DNA from 2 places in the Mesorhizobium sp. M0184 genome. Region 1 is predicted to be linked to the other one. Evidence: riboswitches for the same ligand, from Rfam matches in the RefSeq annotation. Region 1 holds a riboswitch; the other holds the start of a gene.
What was found. A riboswitch is a leader RNA that binds a small molecule or an ion and turns the genes downstream of it on or off. The one in region 1 is predicted to bind cobalamin.
Positions count from the first base shown of each region.

Region 2: another riboswitch for cobalamin. It lies ahead of metE (5-methyltetrahydropteroyltriglutamate--homocysteine S-methyltransferase); the one in region 1 lies ahead of NKJ23_RS09930 (DUF1636 family protein).

Region 1 covers NZ_JAMYSZ010000006.1:61,503-66,566, reverse strand. The annotation lists gene NKJ23_RS09940 (cobaltochelatase subunit CobN) at 1-1,858, opposite strand, end outside; gene cobW (cobalamin biosynthesis protein CobW) at 1,877-2,917, opposite strand; gene NKJ23_RS09930 (DUF1636 family protein) at 2,914-3,348, opposite strand; cobalamin riboswitch at 3,387-3,590, opposite strand; gene NKJ23_RS09925 (winged helix-turn-helix domain-containing protein) at 3,620-4,819, opposite strand.
Region 2 covers NZ_JAMYSZ010000036.1:23,826-28,889, reverse strand. The annotation lists gene metE (5-methyltetrahydropteroyltriglutamate--homocysteine S-methyltransferase) at 316-2,652, opposite strand; cobalamin riboswitch at 2,748-2,948, opposite strand; gene NKJ23_RS29380 (hypothetical protein) at 3,504-3,758, shown strand; gene NKJ23_RS29375 (helix-turn-helix transcriptional regulator) at 4,076-4,909, opposite strand.

The DNA.
Region 1 (5,064 bases):
AGGCGACCAGCGCATGGCGCGGCGGCAGCGTCGGGTCGTGATAGTCGGCGCGGCGGTCGGCTGGGCGCCCGCGGTCAGGTGCGAGTGCCACGGTGACGTTGCCGAAGGTGGCTGCGCGGAAGGCGAATTTTGCGGCGGCAGGCGCTTGAACACCCCCCTCTGTCCTGCCGGACATCTCCCCCTCAAGGGGGGAGATTGCGCTGTTGTCTCTGCTTTCGCCAATTACCGAGGGCCTTAAGGGAGAGCCGGTGGCGGAACTGCCAATCTCCCCCCTTGAGGGGGAGATGTCCGGCAGGACAGAGGGGGGTGCCTCGCACAAACTTGTCTCATCTGCCGCATTCCCCCATGCGGCCGTCACGGCAGCTATCGCTTCAGCAGGCAATTCCGCCGAGTACCCGAGATAGTCCTCAAACCCCAACCCTTCACCTCCACGCTCCAGCACCTCTAGCAACTCGCGCGGCGTTTGCGGAATCCTTTCAACGGCGTAGCCCTGTTCGCTCAGGTCGTGCAGCATTGCCAGCACGCTGGACGGCACGTCGAGACCAACCGCGTAGCCGGTGCGACCGGGGGCGCTCGGATAGTCGGGGATCAGGATGGCGAGCTTGCGCTCCGCACGCGGCGTCCGCTGCAGGCGCACGAAGGCCTCGACACGGTTCGCCACTTGCGCCACGCGGTCGGGCTCAGGCCGGTTGGCGAAGGCGCGGAAGGCCAGCGCCGGGTCGGTTTCGCTTTCGCCCTTGAATGAAATGGCGCCGGCCAGGATGCGGCCGTCGAGCTCGGGCAGGACGACATGCATGGCAAGGTCGGCGGGCGCCAGGCCGCGCTGATTGGTTTGCCAGATGTCGCGGCGGGTGGTCGCGACGATGACCTGGAACACCGGCACGCCGGCGCGGTCGAACAGGGTTTCGACACCGGGCTCGGCACCCGAGGCGAAAGCTGTGGCGGTGATGGTGGCGGCAGGCTTCAGGGTTGCGAGCGCGGTTTCGACAAAGGCGAGCGATGCCGGGTCCTTGAGGCTGGAGACGAAGATTGGCACCGGCGCCATACCACGTTGCCTGAGCGCTGCAAAAAGCGCGTCGATCGGCGCGACATCTGCGGCCAGCAGCATCGAACGGTAGAAGAGGATGGGGATGATGGGCGCGGCGTCTCCCTCCCCCTTGAGGGGAGGGTGGCCCGCAGGGCCGGGTGGGGTCGTCACGGCAGTGCGCGACGTTTTGTGTAGGCGCGCTTCGGAGAGGACCCCACCCCCGGCCTGCGGCCGGACCCTCCCCTCGAGGGGGAGGGGGACGCCGCGTTCTACGACCCCCAGTCCCGGCTCGTAAAATCCCGCCTTTGGCACGCTAACAGGTTCGGCTACCGCCGCACCCGATCCAGCGAGACTTGCCAGCCTCTGCACCAGCGCCGTCATATTTGCCGGCCCGCCCTCGCGGAAATAGCCAAGCAGGGCGTCCAACTCTTCGCGCGGCAGCGTCGAGCCTTCGATCAGTCGCAAATCCTCGTCGTGGCTCTCGCCCGGTAGGAGCGCCAGCTTGATACCGCGATTTCGCGCGATAACGGCGAGCTGGTCGCAGCCATAGCGCCACCAGTCATAGCCGCCGAGGATGCGGACCAGAATGACCTTGGCGTGGCGGGCGACGCTGTCGATCCACAGGTCGACGGACATCGGATGGCGCAGGTCGCGCAAGGCGGCGAGCCGCATCGACGGCAGGCGGTGCGCATCTGCCTTCCACGCCGCCGCCAGCCCGGCCAGGTCGCTGTCGGTGAAGGACAGCGCCACGACATCCGCAGGCGTTTGCCTGAGATCGACAGGCTCGGCGAGATCGTCGAGCGAGGCGGATGTGGTGGTGAGGATGTGCATCGCGGCTCGTACCTGGGGTCAGCCGGCGAGGATACGCTCGATGGCGGGGCGGTTCAGCCCTTTCAGGCCGATGACGACCAGGCGCGAGCGGCGGTCGTCTTCAGCGGTCCAGGCGCGGTCGTAATAGTGGTTGACGCGCGGACCGACGGCCTGCAGCAGGAGCCGCATCGGCTTGCCGCCGACTTCGACGAAACCCTTGACGCGCAACACGTTTTCTTCCTCCGCCGCCATGGCGACCCGTTGTGCGAGCTCGTCCGGGTTGGACACAGACGCGATGTCGATGACGAACGAGTCAAAATCGTCATGTTCGTGGTCGAGCTCGTCGTCGTGGTGGGTCTTGCGGTTCTCGATGTCGTCCTCGACGGCGAGGCCGAGGCCGAGCAGCACCGACGGGTCGACCTTGCCTTGCGAAGTCGGTACGATCTTCACCGCCCGCGCAACGTCCTTGCCGATGACGGCATTGGCACGGGCCGAGCCGGCTGCGTCCATCAGGTCGCTCTTCGACAGGATGATCAGGTCGGCGCAGGCGAGCTGGTCTTCGAACACTTCCTCGACCGGATCGTCATGGTCGAGCGTCTCGTCCTGCGCGCGCTGGGCCTGCAGGGCGTCCATGTCGTTGGCTACGCGGCCATCAGCCAGCGCCGGTCCGTCGACCACGGCAATGACGCCGTCCACCGTCACGCGGCTTTTCACCGACGGCCACTGGAAGGCCTGGACCAGCGGCTTGGGTAAAGCGAGGCCGGATGTCTCGATCAGGATGTGGTCGACCCTCGGCGTCAGCGACAGGATCTGGTCCAGCGCCGGGACGAAATCATCGGCGACGGTGCAGCAGATGCAACCATTGGCCAGCTCGACGATGTTTTCCTCGGGGCAGGTGTCGATGGCGCAGCCCTTCAGGATCTCGCCGTCAATGCCGATGTCGCCGAACTCGTTGACGATGATGGCTAGGCGCTTGCCTTTGGCGTTTTCGAGCAAATGGCGGATCAGCGTCGTCTTGCCGGCGCCGAGAAAGCCGGTGACCACGGTGCAGGGAACGCGCGAAAGGGAGGCAGCGGTCATGTCAGGTCCTTCAAAAGGTCAAGGGGAGGGATGCGGGCAACCAGGCCGCGCTTCAGGCAATCGGGACGGCCGCGCCATGGAATGAGCCCATCCGTCGAGGTGGCGAACAGCTTTGCCCCGGTGACGAGATCGGCGCCGCTGGTCGTGGTCAGATCACCGAAGACGTAACTCCAGCAGCCGTCGCGCAGCATGGCCGCGCTGAGCCGGCGCTTGCAATTGCCGAGGCATTCGACGGTGCGGATTTTGATGTTTTCGCTGGAAGCGGCGCGGCGCGTGTCCTCTGCGAGCAGTTCGCCGGCGCGCGGATGAGCGTCCGAACCGGTCTCGTCACGGCAGGACGAGCAGACGATGACGGTAACGCCGGCCGGGGAATCACCATGGCCGGACAATAAATCCGCTGTCTCAGCCGGAAAACTGCTGTCGTGTTCCAAATCAGGCTCCTTGCCCGGAAAACCCGCCAGGCGATCGGATTCTTATGTCCTAGACGGCAGGTCTCCTGGCTCGCGGGTCATCGCCTGGGTGCCGCCTTCCCGGGAATATCCCAGTGGTTTTCGGCCGAGGCTCGTCGCTTACAGTTGCGGGGACAGCCGCGGATTTGAAATCGAGATTTCGCACCGCATTCCCTCTTGGCCCCTGCCGTTGCGGGCAGGGGACCGTCTGGAACGGATTTAGGCTTGTGGAGGCAGTCGTGTCAACGCACGTCTATGACGCGGCGATATCCGCGAGCGGCCGGCCGAGGTCGCCGGCAGCGGTCACCTCGATGCGTTCCAGGCCGAGCCAGCCCTGCATCTGCTTCAATTCTTCGAAAAGCTCGGCTGCGGTTTGCAGCGAGGCGCCGGGCTCCGCATAGGCGGCATGGACGCGCAAGACGCCGGCCGGGCGGTCGGCCCTGAGGTCGACGCGCCCGACGATGCTGTCGCCGAACAGGAACGGCAGCACGTAATAGCCATACTGGCGCTTTTCGGCCGGCGTGTAGATCTCGATGCGGTAGTGGAAGTCGAACAACCGCTCGGTGCGCGATCGTTCGAAGACGACAGGATCGAACGGCGCGAGCAAGGCGCGCGCCTCGATCTTGCGCGGCAAACGGGCGTCCTTGTGGAGATAGGCTGTTTTGTTCCAGCCTTCGACGCTCACCGGCAACAGGTCGCCGGCCTCGACCAACTCCTCGATGCGGCCCTTGATGTCGGCGGGCGAGAGGCGGAAATAGTCGCGCAGGTCTCCTGCCGTGGCGATGCCGTGGGCGCGGGCCGAGATGCGCAGCAATTCGCGGTGAGCATCCTCGGGACGGGGAACCGGTAGCGCGAGTACCGCCGGCGGCAATACGCGCTCCGGCAGATCGTAGAACCGTTCGAAGCCGCGGCGATGCGCCGTGGTGATGCGGCCGGCCCAGAACAGCCATTCGAAGGCGTGCTTGGCATGGCTCCAGCCCCACCAGCCGCCCGAACCCTTCTGGCCTTCGAAAGCCGACGCCGCGATCGGGCCTCGTTCGGCGACCTCGCGATAGATGTCTTCGATATAGGCGGCGTGCTCGCGGCCCCATTTGGCCAGTCCGCTGTACATTTCGTCGCCGCACTCGGCCCGCTGCATGCGCCAGCGCATCAGCGGATAGGTCTCGACCGGCAAGAAGGAGGCTTCGTGCGCCCAATATTCGAAGACCATGCGCTTGCGCGTTACGGCGGCGTCGTCGAGCAGCGCCAGCTTGTAGGGGCCAAGCCGCGAATAGAGCGGCATATAGTGGGCGCGCACCACGGCGCTGACGGAATCGATCTGCAGCAGGCCGGTACGGGCAAGCACGCGGGCCAGATGCCGGCGGTCAGGCGTGCCGGTGGGGCGCGGGTCATTGAATCCCTGTGCCGCGAGCGCAATGCGGCGGGCCATGGCAAGCGAGATTTTTTCCTTCATGAAGGCGGCATCCGGACGATTTTAGACAGAGAAAATGACCTGCGATTCCGTGCCATGCTAACAGGGTTTTGGCGGCATTCATGTCAGGAGAGAAAAGTGGAGTAAAAAGCGAAGGAAATCAAACAGGAGCGGATCGGACCAGTTTTCCCGGATATGCCGTCCAGCACCGCGATTTGAACAAGGTTTGACTTGCTTCGCCGAAAGCGCTGCGCTAACCCTCGCCGCGTTGCAGCATAGAGCCTCCT
Region 2 (5,064 bases), on a different contig from region 1:
GTACCCGCATTTCGATGAACCGAGCCGAGAAGTCCTTTACGAACTGATCGAGAACAACGCACTTGGCATGCTAATAACCCATGGCGGAGCGGTCTCGACGCCAATCACATCCCCTTCGAACTCGACACGTCACAGGGAGAAAACGCTACCCTTTACTCCTGCGCGATTAATACACGTGCCGAAGGAAAGTGCACATTCTCGCTCGAGTGACTTATTTCAAAGGATGTGATCGCGTTTTGGCACATTCACGGCCGACATGCGGCAGGCGGTCACTCACCACATGGTGAGCAACCAGGACCCTCCGGCCTACACTTTCTACCGGAGCCCACGTGCTGCATCGACCATGTTCATGAGGGCAGGGCGGACCTCCTCCCATTTGCGTGTTTTGAGGCCACAGTCCGGGTTTACCCACAGTTGGGAATCCGACAGTCGCTCGCGGGCAAGCATGACGAGATCCGAAATCTCGCCGACTTCCGGGACCCGTGGTGAGTGAATGTCGTAGACTCCGGGCCCGATTTCATTCGGATATTTGGAGCTCGTGAAGGCGTCCAGCAGTTCCATTTTCGAGCGCGACGTCTCAATCGAAATGACATCCGCATCCATTTCAGCGATCGCGTCGATGATCTCGTTGAACTCCGAATAGCACATGTGAGTATGGATTTGAGTGGCGTCCTTTACACCCGTTGAGGCGATCCGGAAGCATTCGACAGCCCAGTCGAGATAGTCGTTCCAATCAGACTGGCGCAGTGGCAATCCTTCGCGAAACGCGGCCTCATCGATCTGGATCATCCTTGCGCCGGACCATTCGAGATCCCTCACTTCGTCGCGGATGGCGAGCGCGATCTGGCGGCATGCTTCGGAGCGGGGTACGTCGTCGCGAACAAATGACCAGTTGAGAATGGTCACCGGGCCTGTGAGCATTCCCTTCACAGGGTTTTCCGTAAGCGACTGGGCGAACTGCCACCAGCGCAGCGTCATCGGATTGGGCCTCGATACGTCGCCGAAGATGATGGGGGGGCGCACGTAACGCGACCCATAGCTCTGCACCCAGGCATGCTGGGTGAAGGCGAAGCCGGACAGCTGCTCGCCGAAATGCTGTACCATGTCGTTTCGTTCGAACTCACCGTGCACCAGCACGTCCAGCCCGATCTCTTCCTGCCAGCGAATTGCAGCCTCGATCTCCTTCTTCAGGAAGGTCTCGTAGTCGACATAGCTCAGCTGGCCCTTCGCATGAGCGGCCCGCGCCCTGCGTACCTGCGGCGTCTGCGGGAAGGACCCGATGGTCGTCGTCGGGAACGGCGGCAGCCCGAGCGTGCCGGCCTGGACTCTGGAGCGCTCGGCAAAAGCGCTCTCTCGTCGCTTCATGCTGTCGTCAATGCTGGCGATCCGTCCCTCAACAAGCGGGTCATGGATCTTCGTGGATGTCACGCGAGTGGCGGCAGCCTCGGCAGACGCTTTCAACGCGCCTGCCACCGCATCTCTGCCTTGAGTCAGGGCCCGGGCCAGCAACACCAACTCGTCGGTCTTCTGGGCCGCGAAGGCGAGCCACGACCTGATGTCCGCGTCGAGTTCGGTCTCCATGCGCAGGTCGATCGGCACGTGCAGCATCGAGCAAGAAGGCGCGATCTCGACGCGGTCCAAGGGCCAGCCGGCGACGATCGGTTTGATGCGGTCGAGAATGGCGGGCAGGTTCGCACGCCAGACGTTGCGGCCATCGATCAAGCCAAGCGAGAGCACCAGATCCTTCGGTGCGAGCCGACCCACGGTTTCCAGCTGCTCGGGAGCGCGCACGAGATCAATATGCAGCCCGGCCAGGGGCAGAGAAACCGCGGTTTCGAGATTGTCTCCCAGCGGCCCGAAATAGGTAGCCAGCATGATCTTCAGCTCGGGCGCGGCTTTCGACAGCTGGCCATAGGCGAATTCGAACGCAGCTCGTTCGTTCGGGTTCAGATCGAGGACAAGCGCTGGCTCATCGATCTGCACCCAGTCCGCTCCCGACAGCTTCAGCCTCTGCAGGAGTTGCTCGTAGACGGGCAGCAGCCGCGGCAGGAGCGCGATGGGATCGAATCCTTCGGCAGGCGATTTCGCCAGCTTGAGGAAGGTGATCGGTCCAAGGATGACTGGGCGTGTGTGAACGCCGAGAGCTTTAGCCTCGATGAAGTAATCGACCGGTTTCGTCGACGAGAGGGCGAACGTCTGATCATCGTTGAGTTCCGGCACAATGTAGTGATAGTTGGTGTCAAACCACTTGGTCATTTCCATCGCGGTTACATCAGACCGATGAGCCGCCTGCTGGTGACCAGCGTGTCGACAATCCTCCGTCTGACCCTGGTTGCCCCGCGCCATTGCGAAGTAGATGTCAAGTGGAATCTCGCCGCTATTCCAGCCGTAACGGGATGGAACGGCGCCGACCATGGCTGCGGTGTCGAGCACATGGTCGTAGAGCGAGAAGTCGTTCGACGGGATTTTCGACACGCCGCGATCGTGCTGCTCCTCCCAGCTAGCGGCACGGAGCGCCTTCGCGGTCGTGAGAAGGTCGGCAGCGGACGATTTTCCGGACCAGTAGCTTTCAAGCGCGAATTTCAGTTCTCGCCGACGACCGAAGCGGGGCACGCCGAGCGTTGCTACAGGAATTTGCTGAGAGACAGTCATGCCAGACCCCGATGGTTGGGGCGTCGGTGACAAGGAAGGCGCTAGCAGGCCGGCACGAACGCCAGGCTGCAGCGGCCACCGAGACACCCCGCCCGTGGACGTAATTCGCCGTGGCAGGTCTCCTGGCTCGCGGGGTCATAGCCTCTACCCGTCTTCCCAAGGCTATTCGCCTCAGTGACATGAGTGGGGTTGGCTCGCCGCTAACAGTTGCGGGGGCAGCGCCGGCATCGCACCGGCTTCCCTCTTAGCTCCGCTGCGGCAGCGCCGTACGGAGAACCACGACGCGGGAGACAATTACAGCAGTTCGCTTCTTTGTCAACGTCGCATAGAGAAATGTTTATGTCGTTATGTTAAATTTCCGTTGGCATGTTCCAAAGGTCGCCTCGAAAGCGAAAACTGTGGAAGCCTTGAGCGGCCGGTAAATCAAAGCAATGACGCACGGCGCCCTTGTCCAGGAGGATAGGAGTTCGTCGGCTGCCGGCAGCAAACATACCGGCAAGCGCCGTGGTGCTGCTTAGCGCATCATGCGAACCACCTCGGCGTCGAACTTCGGCTCCGAGGTTCCGACCGCTTCGTTGGTGATCTGCTCGCGACCATATTCGGCTCAATGGCGAGGCTGTTGCCCATGTGGAAGCTGTTGGCCGTGATGCCCTCGGTGATATGACACAACGATTTCGGGGGGAGCACACCGAGGCCAGGCGCAGCGGCGTGTTCCGAAGTGATCGAGGCCAATGTCTCGAACTGCTTGTTCGCAGCCCACCGGCTCAAGGTAACCCGGCTCAAACCACCGGGCCAGCTCAAGTCCTGTCCAAATGAGGCCTGAGCGGCAAATCGTCGTGCACGCGCACGGTTTGGCGTTCGATCTTGTAATGCGTCTTGGGCGGACAATCGCCACGGTGCAGCGCGCAGAAGCGGTCCCCAATTGGAAAGCCGCGGGCGGTGAGGGCAAGCCAGCGCCACTGGCGGAAGGGGACTTGGACCTGTTTGCCCTGCTGGACCACAAGTTCGCGACACAGGGCCTCAAGGAGAAGACCAAGAGTGATTATGCGCGGGACCTCGCCAAATTCATCAAAAGCAGCGGGCAGTCAAAGTTCGGCGCCGATTGACATGGAGATAGCCATCGCGGCGGACCGCCCAGGCGGACCGCAAGCCGGAATACAACCGGGTGCAGGCGGCCAAGCTCGTCCACAAGATGGCGTCGGGGACACACCGGCGATGGGAGAGCGGACCGTGGAGTGCAGGAACTTTACGCCTATCCACGCTCCCGTGGACGTGTCCTGCGGCACATCGGCAGCGATATTGAGGAGGCAGTTGAGCTTCTGGTCGAGCACTCTTACCTGCCACTACCTACGCTTAACGTCATCTCGTACTGAAAACGCACCACGCAAGGTCGAGATGTAACATGCGCCCTTCGTGGATGGTTCTAAGCTTCCTCGGGCGCGGTCAATCTGTGATAACGGTCGCTTGGAACCTCCATCACCGCGGCGCGATCAAGGTTGGCGTATCGCGCTCGGTAGTAACCTTCTTCCTCCACTTCGGCGAAACTACACTGGGGAACGTCAAAGGTCGCAGCTTCCAATCCGAAGAAAGTCGTAGCGGTTTCTTCATCCAAGAAGTTCCACTCATCTTCTCCGTCGTCATATGTGACGCGAACATAGGAGGCCATGCGCACGGCTTCCTGATCACCCATCTCTGCGATGATGGCATCGCATTCTTTCTTCAGCTTTCCTGAAACCTCACCCTTATCCCAGTCATCCAAAGCCCGATAGATTTCTGGATGATAATACTCTGGCATCTCCTCTACATCGTCACCGACAAGCTCAATGGTGCGGACATATTGCGGATTTACCAAGAGTATTTTGTTGTCAAGGCTCCAACAATACAGCCATGGCCTGCTTGAGTTATTTCTACGAAGATTATGAAGTTCCTTCAACTGACGTAAAATCGATTCACGCGCCTTTTCATCGATAGGATATTGGCGGCTGCCAACAGTCGTCTTGATTCTGAGCGTGCCGTATCGCGTTTCGGCATCGGCAATTGCAAACGGGCTCGTGCGCCACTCCTCGACATCAATCTTCCAGCCCAGCAGCTCCTCGACCGTGCATTTCAACGTGAGACAAAGGTCCTTGATCTGCTCAACGTTCAACTGCGATTTGCCTGTTTCCCAACGGGCCACAGTCTGTTGCGTCGTTGCCATCTGCTCTGCCAAATCTTTTTGAGTCATGCCCAGTCGAACCCTAAGCTCTTTCATGTTCATAACTCACCTCGCGTGTTCAACACACGCATTGTGGATGAATTAATCTAACACGTCAAGCGTGTTCAAAAATCGCAGCATGTGTTTTTTAGGGCGTCTTCGAGGCTCCGGCAGCCGTTCGTGACCACTTGCGCAAGACACAGGGCTGGTACACAGCA